Regions from separate parts of the Desulfobacter postgatei 2ac9 genome, predicted to be linked through region 2. Evidence: riboswitches for the same ligand, from Rfam matches in the RefSeq annotation. Region 2 holds a riboswitch; the other holds the start of a gene.

Region 1 (6,416 bases), 1.2 Mb from region 2:
TCCCACAAATCCAGCAGCACCGGATTTTCCGAGAGCACCTCAAAGGTGGCAGGCCCCACAAACCGGGTGGCAGCCCGGGTCATCGCCACGACCACATCGGCCCCGGCCTTTTTGAAAAGCCTAAGCAGTTCAACGCATTTATACGCGGCAATACCGCCGGTCACCCCTAAAAAAATGTGTTTACCATTCAATGTCATCAATAGGTCCCATCGCTTGTGGGATTTTCCGATACGCCGCGGAAAATTGGGGCTATACCGATTTCAACATAGGTATAAATCTGCTCTTCACGAATTGTAATCACAGCACACCGGGTGGCCTTTTGAAATACCATGATAGTGGTTTCCGGGGCTTTAATCCTGGAAAGGACCGCCCAGTTGTCCTTTTCCATGCTCATGGAAAAAAAACTATAAAGGGAGTTTGGCTCCACCCGCCCTTTAAGGGTAAGAAGTCCGGATCTGAATCCGGGCGTTGACACCACAACCGTGCGGTTTCTAATAATTGTCAACTCCTCGGGCACCAGCACATCCTCAAAATCATGGTAAACAGCAAGGGGTTGCTTCGCTATCCCCGACTGGGGGGGCGTGACCTGATCCGAAGGAGATGCCCCCTTAGAAACCCCGCACCCTGAAACAAAAATAAGGGCTGTAAAGACCAAAGAAACTAAAAAAGCTGATGCCGGACAATGACGAATTTGCATTAATTTTCTCCAGGTTATTCGTTAGCGCAAATGCTATTTCTTCTAAAACGAATCTCCTTAAATGTCAATTCAATGATTAAAACCACAAAGTTCATGAAGAACACGAAGTTTAGGACGCGAATCTCTTCGTGAACTTCGTGTTCTTCGTGGTAAACACTCAATGCTTAAGCAGATTCGCCGTACGTTTAACCGCGCAAAAATCACCACACATGGTACAGACCTCTTGTTCCTCGGGTTGCGAAGATTTTCGGAAACTCCTTGCCTTTTCCGGATCCAGGGCACAGTCGAACTGACCCTCCCAGTCCAGCTCACCCCGGGCTTTGCTCATTTTATGGTCAATAATCTCGGCCCCTTTAAGCCCCTTGGCCAGATCTCCGGCATGGGCGGCGATCCGCGATGCCATAATACCTTCTTTAACATCGTCTGCGGTTGGCAGTCGCAGATGTTCGGCCGGGGTGACATAACATAAAAAGTCGGCACCATGCATAGCGGCCAGGGCTCCGCCGATGGCTGAGGTGATATGATCGTAGCCGGGGGCAATATCGGTAACCAGGGGGCCAAGCACATAAAACGGGGCGTTGTGGCAAAGCTTTTTCTGAAGTTGCATGTTCATTTCTATCTCATGCAGCGGCACGTGACCTGGGCCTTCAATCATGACCTGCACATTTTTTTTCCAGGCCTGCTTGGTCAGTTCTCCCAGGGTGATCAGTTCCTCGATCTGGGGGGCGTCTGTTGAATCCTTTATGGCACCCGGTCTTAGTCCGTCCCCCAGGCTGATGCAGACATCATGGGCCTGGCAAATATCCAGTAACCGGTCAAAGTGTTCATAAAAAGGATTTTCGTTGCCGGTTTTTTCCATCCATTCGAACAGGATGGACCCTCCCCGGCTGACAATGCCGCATAACCGGGGATTGGTTTTTATGCTTCGGGCACATTTTTGGTTAAGTCCGGCATGAATGGTAATAAAATCAATCCCGTTGGCAGCATGGATCTCAACGGTTTCAAACCACTCTTCCAGGGTTATCTCCTCTGTGGGTTTTCCGGTACGGGTTAAGGTGTCATAAATGGGGACCGTACCGATCATCACAGGGATTTGTTCCACCAGACGCTTTCGAAATGTTTCAGTGTCGCCGGATACGCTCAGGTCCATGACGGCATCTGCCTGGTATTCTATGGCCAACTGCGCTTTCCGTATTTCCGAATCAAAACAGCAGACATCTTTGGATACGCCTAAATTGACGTTAATTTTGGTTTTAAGTCCTTTTCCCACACCTGCCGCTTTCAGGTTTAAATGATGTTTATTGGCAGGGATGGCAATTCGACCCTGGGCAAGGCCATCCATGAGCTCCTCTTTTGAAATGGATTCATTGGCGAGAACCTGTTCCATCTGAGGGGTGAGAATGCCTTTTCGGGCTGCATCCATCTGAGTCGTATATGACTGTGACATATGTACATCTCCTGTTTTATATTTCTATCTATAAATATAGGGGGGAAACTGAAACGGAAGGGCCGGGAAATGACAGACAAGCTCTATGCCAAAGCTTCAACCACATTTCCTACGCCGGTACGAACCGGATCAGGTTCCAAGGGTTGAAGTCTTGAGCCAACTTCTCTCAGCTTTTACGAAAGCACCCCCGTGATTAACTGGAATGTCACATACTTGATTCGGAAGGTTCTGTCAATGGATTAGGTTTTCTACACGGTTAAAACAATGATTGAAAACCAATGATGCCTGTAGTATTAATTTTATTTCATGATTTTGGTGAAATTTAACCATGACGTCAGGCAACTTCTATACATTTTGCCTGGCTACCATCCGGAAAATTAAATATCTCTTAAAAAAAAGACAAATTTTAGATACATATACATGGGCTTAACATACCCGAAATAAGCGTATTAAGGTATGGTGAAAAAACCATGCTAATTTGTTCAATATTTCGTTGACGATGAGACTGAATGGAATGATTTTTGCTTTAACATTCAGCATATTTATAAAATCCGGTCTCAAATGAGGGCTTTCCCCGATTATAGCCTGATGGTTGAAAACCTGCCCGGATAATATATATAAACAACAAATTAAAAAAAATAACATGATTAAAAAATTTTTACTGAAAATGATGCCCAGACAACAACACAATGGGGGATTTACACTGATTGAAATGATGATTGTCATTGCAATTATTGGAATTGCCGCGTCAATAGGTGTTCCGAACCTGATGCTCTGGTTTGACAATTTAAGCGTCAAATCTGCCGCAAGGGACTTGTATTCCGCCATGCAGGAGGCCCGCATGATTGCGGTTAGGCAGAATGCCGATACGGCCATTGTTTTTGATACGGCAAACAGCCGTTATGAAATTCGCAGCGACTGGGGGAGTGGAAATAACCTTGAATCAAGAGTATTGCTGTCTTCATATAAAAACAAAGTTCAGTTTGGCAATGGCAATGCAACCGAAACCGAAACCGGGGACGCAGCCTTTGGTGACTTCATCACGTATGCATCAAATGTTCTCGTTGTTAACTCAAGGGGTATTGGCACGGCCGGATATGTCTATCTGGCCAATCCGAACAACGGCACTGCCTATGCCGTAGGCACACGGTCCAGCGGTCTTGTCAGACTCTCAAAATGGTATGGAACAGCAAAATGGCAGTAAACAACCAGAAGGGATTTACCCTAATCGAAATGATGATGGCCCTGGTCATCGGTGCAATGATCACAGCGGCGACCTATGCCACCTACTCTTCCCAGCAAAAAGCCTACCAGACCCAGGACCAGGTGGCTGAAATGCAGCAGAATCTTCGTGCAGCGCTTTACTTAATTATAGAAGAAATCCAAATGGCAGGCTATGACCCTGAGGACAGTGGAAATTTTTCCGTCACTTCGGCAATGCCAGGAAGAATCCAGTTTGAAACAGATAAAGACGAGGACGGCGACAGTGCAGATGAAGATAATGTAAATGATTCAAAGGAGACCATTGACCTCGGCCTGTCTCGCACTTTCGATGCGAACGGGGACGGTATTCCAGATACAGACAGTGACGGGGACGGAGTACCAGATCCTGTGGATATTGGCATTCAGACCGGCGGAGCAGGCGGATTTCAGGACATTGCCGAAAATATCCAGGCAGTTGAATTTTTATACCTTGATTCTGCAGGAATCAATCTCGCCCTGGCACCACCGGTAGATCTAAGTGCTATTCGTTCTGTTCAAATTACGATACTTGCAATAGCTGAACGTTCAGATCCTAAATTTATAAATTCCATGACATATACCACCCCTTCAGGCCAAAACTGGGGACCATACAATGACAACTTTCGCCGCCGGCTGCTCACAACCACAATAAAATGCCGCAATTTAGGAATATAAAAACATGACATTTTTGAGAAATAATCAAGGTTTTACGCTGATAGAATCTCTCATAGCAATGTTTGTACTGGCGGTTGGGATCCTGGCACTGAATACAATGCAGATAAGCAGCATAAGGGGGAATACATCTGCGAACAAGCTGACTGTAGCCAGTACACTTGCGGGGAACAGTTACGAACGCTTATTAAATGTTTCATATAATGATTCAACAATGGATCCTGCCACAAATCCTCATAGTGACGCGGAGCTTACCGGGCTGCAGTTGCCTTCTCATGTTTCTTCGGTTTCATGGAATGTTACTGAGTGGACAAATTCAGATGGCGTAGACAATGATGGAGATGGCGTCACCGATGAATCCGATGAACTGAACATCAAAGTTGTCTCACTTAATGTCAATTACAACGATGGAAGTCCAAAAACATTAACAATCAGTTTTTATAAAAGTGGAATGTTATGATCAAGCATATTCAACAGCCTGTCAAAGATATTCATAATGAAAAGGGATTTGCACTTATTACTACGCTTCTTGTTCTGTCAATTCTGACTTTTATAGGGATAGCAGCAACAAACACTACGAACTTTGAACTTAAAATAGCTGGGAATGAACGTGTTGCATACCAGAGATTCTATATAGCTGACAGCGGATGGAAGCAATCCGGCCCATTCTTAAACACCCTGGCTACGCCGCCTGCTTATATCAACGTGAACCCCGCAGATGTTGACTACAACTATGTGTGGGACGATTATAAACATCTTGTCCGCAATTTTGGTGACCGCACAGATTTTCCAGATGCAAATGATCCGCCGGAAGATTACCCTGTTGACGGGTCGGTCAGCGGTCTGCCCTACTGGTACCGGATACAGCATGATGGCGACCGGCAGGCTGCCGGATTTGGACCAGAATACCGCGATTTTCGGTATCAAGTGTCCTGCAATGCCGATGGTACGACTGAGGTCAATACAATAGTCCGAAAAGTGTACAAGGTAGGATATTGATCGGGCAACCATTCTGCAAAGGAGAAAACATAATGACAAATAAAGGCGCAAACCATCTTTTTTTTATTTTGATACTGTTCATTACACTCTGGATGATGCCCGGGCATGCCCTTGCCCTTTGCAGCATTGATCCAAACGGAACCTATATTGAAGCAGAACATTTCACAGGTGATTACCAGCTGGATCCCTGGTATCACCAATCAGGTGATTATTTTGAGTTGCATCCTGACAATTCAGCCAACGGAGAGATAATTCTTAAATCCGGAAGCAGCGGTGCTGCTGACAGCACTCCTGAAAATGAAGTGAAAAAATATGACGTAAATTTCACTGCAACCGGCACCTACTATATCTGGATGCGTGGAAAGGGATTCAACGGCTCTGAGGATTCAATGTTTTTCACTGTGGATAATGACTCCTGGAAGGCCTGGAATTTCGGCGGAAATTATGGGCGTTTTATCTGGACAGGTTCCATGCAGATTGGAATTGGGAATACAATCAGCATAAGCACGACAGGCCCCCATACCATCAAAATTGCCATGCGGGAGACCAATACGGAAATTGATGGTTTCTATATTACTAAAGGAACTGAAACTCCGACAGATGCAAGCGTCCCCTCGAAAGAGAACACCATCAATCCCCAAGCAGGGTGCAGTGGGCCGACCTGGGCAACAGATCCGTTACAGCTGGAGCCCACCTGCTTTGTAGGATACAATGCCACATCTTTAACCTTTGATATAACAAATACGGGGACAGCAAATGACACCTCCAGCGCCACTATCTCCAGTAGCGAAACCTGGGCCACAGTAAATAACAGCACCGTGCCGGCACTGGCAGTTAATGAATCCCACACCGTTACCGTGAATTTCAGCACATCTGCTCTGGCTGCTGGCACACACACAGCGACCCTGACCATCACCAGCAGCGGCAATGTGGAGAATTCACCCCTTGAGATTCCCATCACCCTGCTGGTAAAAGCTGCGCCATCCTCGGCCGCATGTGGAGAGATCCCACTGTATGCGGAAAATCTGGTTAACCCCGCCATCATGGTTCAGCTGGATACTTCAGGAAGTATGGATAACAAAATGGATACTGATGATGGATATATGACCCGGATTAGCATTGCAGAGGATGTATTAAAAGAGGTGTTCTTAGACCGCAGTATTTCCTGGGGATTTGCTACCTGGGCAGGCGGAAGTGGACGCTCTAACGATAGCGAGGGTTCGCCCACTTATTATACAAACTATCGTATCGGCTGCCATGACCATGATGAAGAGCATCAGGACGCACTCCAGAGCAAGGCAGATGATGGAAGTGCCTCCGGATACACACCCCTTGTCCCCGCCATGAAAGCAGCCCTTG
Region 2 (6,416 bases):
TTTTTGGTCCGGTCCCATATCAAAAAGAATGGACCGGGTGCCTGTGCGGATAAAAAAACTTAAGCCGTGGGCCGCTGCAAGTTGCGGGTCCGTGGTGTTGTTTTCAAGCAGGCAGGTGATTTCCATGGCGTGTTCCTCCTGTGTTTTTTTTGTCATTATGGGGTACATAAGCCCGGGTTCAGGGCGCCGTAATATAGAATCTGTGCCGGTTTATCTGAAAAATCAGGCATGATTTAATATGTTAAAGATCAATTCCCTCCAGGACCCGGTCTCTGATATGGGCGCAGACCTTGGTCAGGAATTCTTCGTGGGTGACCCCCATTTTGACCTTGCCGTCCAACGTGCGCACCGACAATACTTTTTCTTCTTTTTCCTTGTCCCCAATGGTGATGATTAAAGGAATATAGTCCAGTTGGGCCTCTCTGATTTTCTTTTTAAGGGTCTCGCTTCTGTCATCTACGTCGCAGCGGATGTCATGGAGCGCCAACAGGTGTTGGATCTCTTTTGCATAGGGAGCCAGTTCCTGGTTGATGGGCAGGATCACGGCCTGGACCGGGGCCAGCCACAGGGGGAATTTGCCTGCAAAATGCTCCACAAGGATACCGAAAAACCGTTCCATGGAGCCGTAGATCACCCGGTGGATCATGATGGGCCGGTGTTTTTCATTGTCCGCGCCCTTGTAAGTCAGATCAAAACGTTCCGGCAGCGCCATGTCCAGCTGAATGGTGCCACACTGCCAGGTTCTGCCCAAAGCGTCCTTGATGTGGATGTCTATCTTGGGACCGTAAAATGCACCATCCCCTTCATTGATCATGAATTCCCGGCCATAAGCTTCTATGGCATTGCGCAGTCCGTTGGTGGCGGTTTCCCATTGTTCATCCGTGCCGATTGATTTTTCAGGCCTTGTGGAGAGCTCCAGGTGAAAGGATAGTCCAAACCGCGCATAGACCCGTTCAGCCAGTTTCAAAACGCCTAAAACTTCTTCCTGGATCTGGTCCGGGGTCATGAAAATATGGGCATCATCCTGGTGAAAGGCCCGGACCCGGAACAATCCTGACAACGCGCCTGAAAATTCATGGCGGTGCACCAGCCCGATCTCTCCGGCCCGGTGGGGCAGGTCTTTGTAAGAGTGGGATGTTGTTTTGTAAAGGATCATGCCGCCGGGACAGTTCATGGGTTTGATGGCGTATTCCTCGTCATCAATGGTGGATGTGTACATGTTTTCCCGGTAGTTTTCCCAGTGACCGCTTTGCTCCCAAAGTTTTCGGGTCATCATCACCGGGGTTTTGGTCTCCACATACCCGTCTTTTTTATGCTCCATGCGCCAGTATTCCAAAAGCGCATTCCACATGGCAATGCCTTTGGCATGGAAAAAGGGCATACCCGGTGCTTCGTCATGGAAAGAGTACAGATCCAGGCGGGTGCCAAGTTTCCTGTGGTCCCGTTTCTTGGCTTCCTCAATCATGGTGAGATAGGCGTTGAGTTTCTTTTTGTCAAAAAAGGAGATGCCGTACAGCCGCTGGAGCTGTTCCCGGGACTGATCCGCCCGCCAGTAGGCACCGGAGGTTTTTAAGAGTTTGACCCCCTTGATCATGCCGGTGTTGGGGATATGGGGGCCGCGGCACAGGTCAATGAATTTGCCGTTTTGGTACAAAGAGATCTCTTCGCCTTCGGGCAACTCGTTAATCAGTTCCACCTTAAACGGATTGTCGGCAAACAGCTCAAGCGCCTGCTGCCGTGTGACCACCTGCCGTTCAAAACCTGCCTTGGCCTGGATGATTTTTTTCATCTCCGCTTCAATGTTTTCAAGGTCAGTTTCGCTTACCGGATCCATGTCAATATCATAATAAAATCCATCTTCAACCACAGGACCGATGGTCAGTTTGGCGTCCGGGTAGAGGTTGAGTACGGCTTCGGCCATGACATGGGCTGAGGAGTGTCGTAGGATATCCAGCCCCTGGTCGTCGTTGGCGGTGATAAAGCTCACTGCACTGTCCTCTTCAATGACCGTGCCTAAATCAAGGGCTTTGCCCTCTATTGCCATAGCCACGCAGTTGCGGGCAAATCCTTCGGAAATGCTTTTTGCCACATCCATGCCTGTGGGCGGTTCGTTAAATTCTTTTACTGCATTATCCGGGAAAGTTATTTGAATCATTTTTTTTTTACTTCCTGTTTTATATATCATGCCCCGATCTTGCCCTATTTCCAAAGGCAGCGTATGATCAGGCATTGTAAGAAAAAGCCGTTAATTAAAAAAAAGAATTTTAAAAGAAGTGTTTTAAACAATCAAGGGAAAACTAAGGTGGTTTATCAGTTTATAACAACGGACAAAGACCTGGCACAAGTATGCCTGAAACTTGAACCCTGTGAAATAATCGGTGTGGATCTGGAAGCCGATTCCATGCACTGTTTTTCAGAAAAGATATGCCTGATCCAGATTGCAGGCCCAAACCAGGCCTGGCTGCTGGATCCTTTTCTGATCAATGATTTTTTACCCTTTTCCCGAATTCTTGAAAACCCGGAGATTATCAAGGTGTTTCATGGATCAGACTTTGATGTCAGAAGCCTTGACCGGGAGTTGTCCGTTGAAATTGAAAACCTGTTTGACACCGAGATTGCCTGCCGTTTCTTAAATATTAAGGAACGGGGATTGGGCGCACTTTTGAAATCTTTTTTTGATATTGATGTGGATAAAAAATACCAGAAGGTGGACTGGTCAAAACGGCCCTTGAAAGAGGAGATGATTGCCTACAGTGTGGGGGATGTGGCAACGCTTGTGGACCTGCATGACCTTTTAAAAGAACGTCTTGAAAAGATCGGGCGTCTGGCCTGGGCTGAAGAGGAGTTTGAGTTGCAGGCCAGGGTCAAATACGAGAGCAATCATTCAAGACCCTTGTTCAGACGGTTCAAGGGAGCCGGAAAACTTGACAACCGCAGCCTTGCCGTGCTGGAGCATTTGCTGGAAGTCCGACTTTCCGAGGCCGAGAAAAAGGATCTGCCTCCCTTTAAAATTATGTCCAACCAGTCCATTCTGACCATGGTTCAGCACAGGCCGACCAGTGTCGAGTCGATATTGAAACATCGGGCCCTTAGCCCTAAACAGAGCGGCATGTACGGGCAGTTATGCGTCAAGGCCATTGAAACCGCTCTTGCCTTACCTCACCGGGAACTGCCGTCCTATCCCAAAACCCGGATGCCCAGGAAAACCTCCCAGATCCTTGCCCGTATTGATGCATTGAAAAAAATGCGTGAAACAGCGTCCCAGACTTTGGCCATGGAACCGGGATTTTTGATCAACAACAATATGATTTGCGCTGTGGCTGCGGGCAAGCCGGCAAGCCTGGAAGATTTGTTGCTGATTCCGGGCATGCGAAACTGGCAGGTTGAGGCGCTTGGTGAGCATATTCTTGAGACCCTGTCCCGGGTTCAGTGAGTGAAAAAGAGAAAAATAGATAAGGATAAACAATGCGTATAGATTTCTGGAAAATGCACGGTATCGGCAATGATTTTATCATGCTGGATGACCGGGACAAGACCATTGCAGGATATATTGACTATTCGGATCTGGCTGTGCGCCTGTGCCACCGGCGGTTCGGCATCGGTGCCGACGGCATTATCCTGGCCCGGCATTCTGATACCCATGATATTCGGTTTATAATCATCAATTCAGACGGGTCCGAACCTGAAATGTGCGGCAACGGCATGCGCTGTTTTGCCAAGTATCTGTACGAAAACAATATTCTTGTAAAAGATGAAATAAAGGTTCAGACCCTGGCCGGAACCGTGGTGCCCCGGATTGAAAAAAAGCAAAGCGGACAGGTGGTCTCCGTATGCGTGGATATGGGGGTGCCAAGGCTTGTGCCTCAGCAGATTCCTTTTGTCCATGACAGGGATATGGCCCTCGGGGTACCCATAGAGACAGCCCAGGGCACAATGTTGGTATCCTGTGTTTCCATGGGGAATCCACATGCCGTGATCTTTGTGAATGACTTGTCACTGGTGGATATTGAAACGATTGGTCCCATGGTGGAAAATCATCCTCGTTTTCCTGAAAAAACCAATGTGGAGTTCATTGAAGTCGTCTCTGACAGGCAATTAAAAATGCGGGTGTGGGAACGCGGGGCCGGAATAACCCTTGCCTGCGGCACCGGTGCCTGTGCTGCCGTTACGGCCGCCCATCTTACGGGACGGGCAGGACGTCAGGTGCGTGTTAATCTGGACGGCGGGGACCTGGATATTTCATGGAATGAATCCAGCGGCCATATTTTTAAGACCGGGCCTGCCCAAACCGTTTTTAAGGGAACTTTTGATATTTAGTCCAGGGTTGACAAAGCTTTTTAATCTATATATAGCTTGATTCATCGTTTGGGGTGGCGCACAGCGTCTGAGATAATACCCATTGAACCTGATCCGGATAATACTGGCGAAGGGAAGAGCGGACAAGAAAATAGTAAACCCGGAAAAATCCGGATTTAGGCATTTTTATAGCCGCTTGCCCTTCCCTTGAGGGCAAGCGGCTTTTTTTATTTAGGATTTTTGCCTATGAATATTTTTGTCAATGGAAACAAGGAACGCATAGAGCCATGCACGTTGGCACAGTTGATCGCCTGTAAAAAGCTCGATGCAGGGGCGCTGGTTATTGAACTTAACCGGCAAATCATCAAACAGGAATTTTGGTCGACAACTGAACTTCAGGAAGATGATTGCCTGGAGATGCTCAGTTTTGTCGGAGGAGGCTGATTATGAAAGACGATGTACTTCGATTGGGGGGGAAAGAATTCAGTAACCGGTTACTGACCGGTACCGGGAAATTCGGCAATCATGGGCAAATTCCCAAGATGCTCGCGGCCAGCGGTTCACAGATGATCACTGTCGCTTTGCGTCGTGTGGACATCACGGCTCAGTCTGAAAATATTCTTGAATACATCCCCAAACATGTGACCCTGCTGCCGAATACATCCGGCGTCCGAAGCGCAGAACAGGCCGTACGCATTGCACGTATTGCCCGGGAAGCCGGTTGTGGTGATTTCATTAAAATTGAAGTCATCACCGATATGAAATACCTGATGCCGGACAATTGGGAGACCTTGAAGGCAACGGAGATTCTGGCCAAAGAAGGGTTCCAGGTGCTGCCTTATGTCCTGCCGGACCTGCCCCTGGCCAAACGGCTGGAAAACGCGGGTGCCGCGGCGGTGATGCCTCTGGGCGCACCCATCGGAACCAACCGGGGGCTGGAGACCAAACCGCTTATTGCCATGTTAATTGAAAACGTCTCCGTACCCATCGTTGTCGATGCGGGAATCGGCAAGCCTTCCCAGGCAGCGGCTGCAATGGAAATGGGTGCGGATGCGGTTCTGGTGAATACCGCCATTGCCACGGCCCGGGACCCGGAAGTTATGGGGCGCGCCTTTGATCTCGCGGTCAAGGCCGGACGGGCTGCCTACCTGGCTGAAATGGCCGAAGAGTCTACCCTTGCCCGGGCCTCTTCTCCACTCACCGGATTCCTTGACGAGGTATGAGGTATAAAGAGGATTAGATTATGTCATTTTACGAGATCGTTGAGCGATACCGGGATTTTGACGTTCCCCATTTTTTTGACCAGGTGAGCGATCAGGATGTCATCCGCAGTCTGGCCAAGGAAAAACCCGGTCCCATGGATTTCTTGACCCTGCTGAGCCCCAGGGCTGCCGGACATCTTGAAGTCATGGCCCGCAAAGCCCACCACCTGACCGTGCAATATTTCGGACGCACGATCCAGATGTTTATTCCGTTGTACATCTCCAACTACTGTAACAACGGCTGTGCCTACTGCGGGTTTAATCACAGAAACCCCATCCTTCGCCGGAGGCTCAGCCTGGAAGAGATTGAGATTGAGGCCGAGGCCATTGCCAAAACCGGTATGCAGCATGTACTTTTTCTCACCGGTGAGGCTCAGCACATGACCCCCATGTCATACCTGGTGGATGCGGCTCAACTGCTCAAGAAACATTTTGCATCCGTGGCGATCGAGGTCTACCCGCTTGAGGTTGATGACTACCGCCAACTCTACGGGGCCGGTGTCGATTCCATGACCATGTTCCAGGAAACCTATGACGAAGATGTTTATAAACGGGTTCATCTGGCCGGCAAAAAAATGGATTACCAATGGCGGCTCAACGGGCCTGAACGCGCCGCGATGGCCGGCATGCGGGTGGTCAACCTCGGGGCGCTGCTGGGTCTTTCCGAGCCGCGCCGGGACATGTTTTTCACCGGATTACATGCCCGCTACCTTGAAAACAAGTATATCGATACCGAAGTCGCCATCTCCCTGCCCCGGTTTAACGAGGCGGAAGGCGATTTTCAACCCGACTACCTGGTGGATGACAAAACCTTTGTTCAGTTCATGACCGCGTTGCGCATCTTCCTGCCACGTTCGG

Evidence for each region. Region 2 has a riboswitch for thiamine pyrophosphate ahead of thiS (sulfur carrier protein ThiS). Riboswitches for the same ligand answer to the same signal wherever they lie in the genome.
Region 1: another riboswitch for thiamine pyrophosphate. It lies ahead of thiC (phosphomethylpyrimidine synthase ThiC); the one in region 2 lies ahead of thiS (sulfur carrier protein ThiS).

The regions. Positions count from the first base shown of each region.
Region 1 covers NZ_CM001488.1:1,235,241-1,241,656, reverse strand. Annotated here, with positions in the region: gene coaBC (bifunctional phosphopantothenoylcysteine decarboxylase/phosphopantothenate--cysteine ligase CoaBC) at 1-197, opposite strand, end outside; gene DESPODRAFT_RS05685 (hypothetical protein) at 197-697, opposite strand; gene thiC (phosphomethylpyrimidine synthase ThiC) at 855-2,144, opposite strand; TPP riboswitch at 2,232-2,343, opposite strand; gene DESPODRAFT_RS21435 (GspH/FimT family pseudopilin) at 2,788-3,348, shown strand; gene DESPODRAFT_RS05670 (prepilin-type N-terminal cleavage/methylation domain-containing protein) at 3,339-4,061, shown strand; gene DESPODRAFT_RS05665 (prepilin-type N-terminal cleavage/methylation domain-containing protein) at 4,066-4,518, shown strand; gene DESPODRAFT_RS05660 (pilus assembly PilX family protein) at 4,515-5,057, shown strand; gene DESPODRAFT_RS05655 (PilC/PilY family type IV pilus protein) at 5,090-6,416, shown strand, end outside.
Region 2 covers NZ_CM001488.1:3,963,204-3,969,619, reverse strand. Annotated here, with positions in the region: gene DESPODRAFT_RS18410 (MBL fold metallo-hydrolase) at 1-156, opposite strand, end outside; gene thrS (threonine--tRNA ligase) at 242-2,155, opposite strand; gene DESPODRAFT_RS18400 (ribonuclease D) at 2,303-3,433, shown strand; gene dapF (diaminopimelate epimerase) at 3,466-4,317, shown strand; TPP riboswitch at 4,357-4,451, shown strand; gene thiS (sulfur carrier protein ThiS) at 4,543-4,740, shown strand; gene DESPODRAFT_RS18385 (thiazole synthase) at 4,743-5,519, shown strand; gene thiH (2-iminoacetate synthase ThiH) at 5,540-6,416, shown strand, end outside.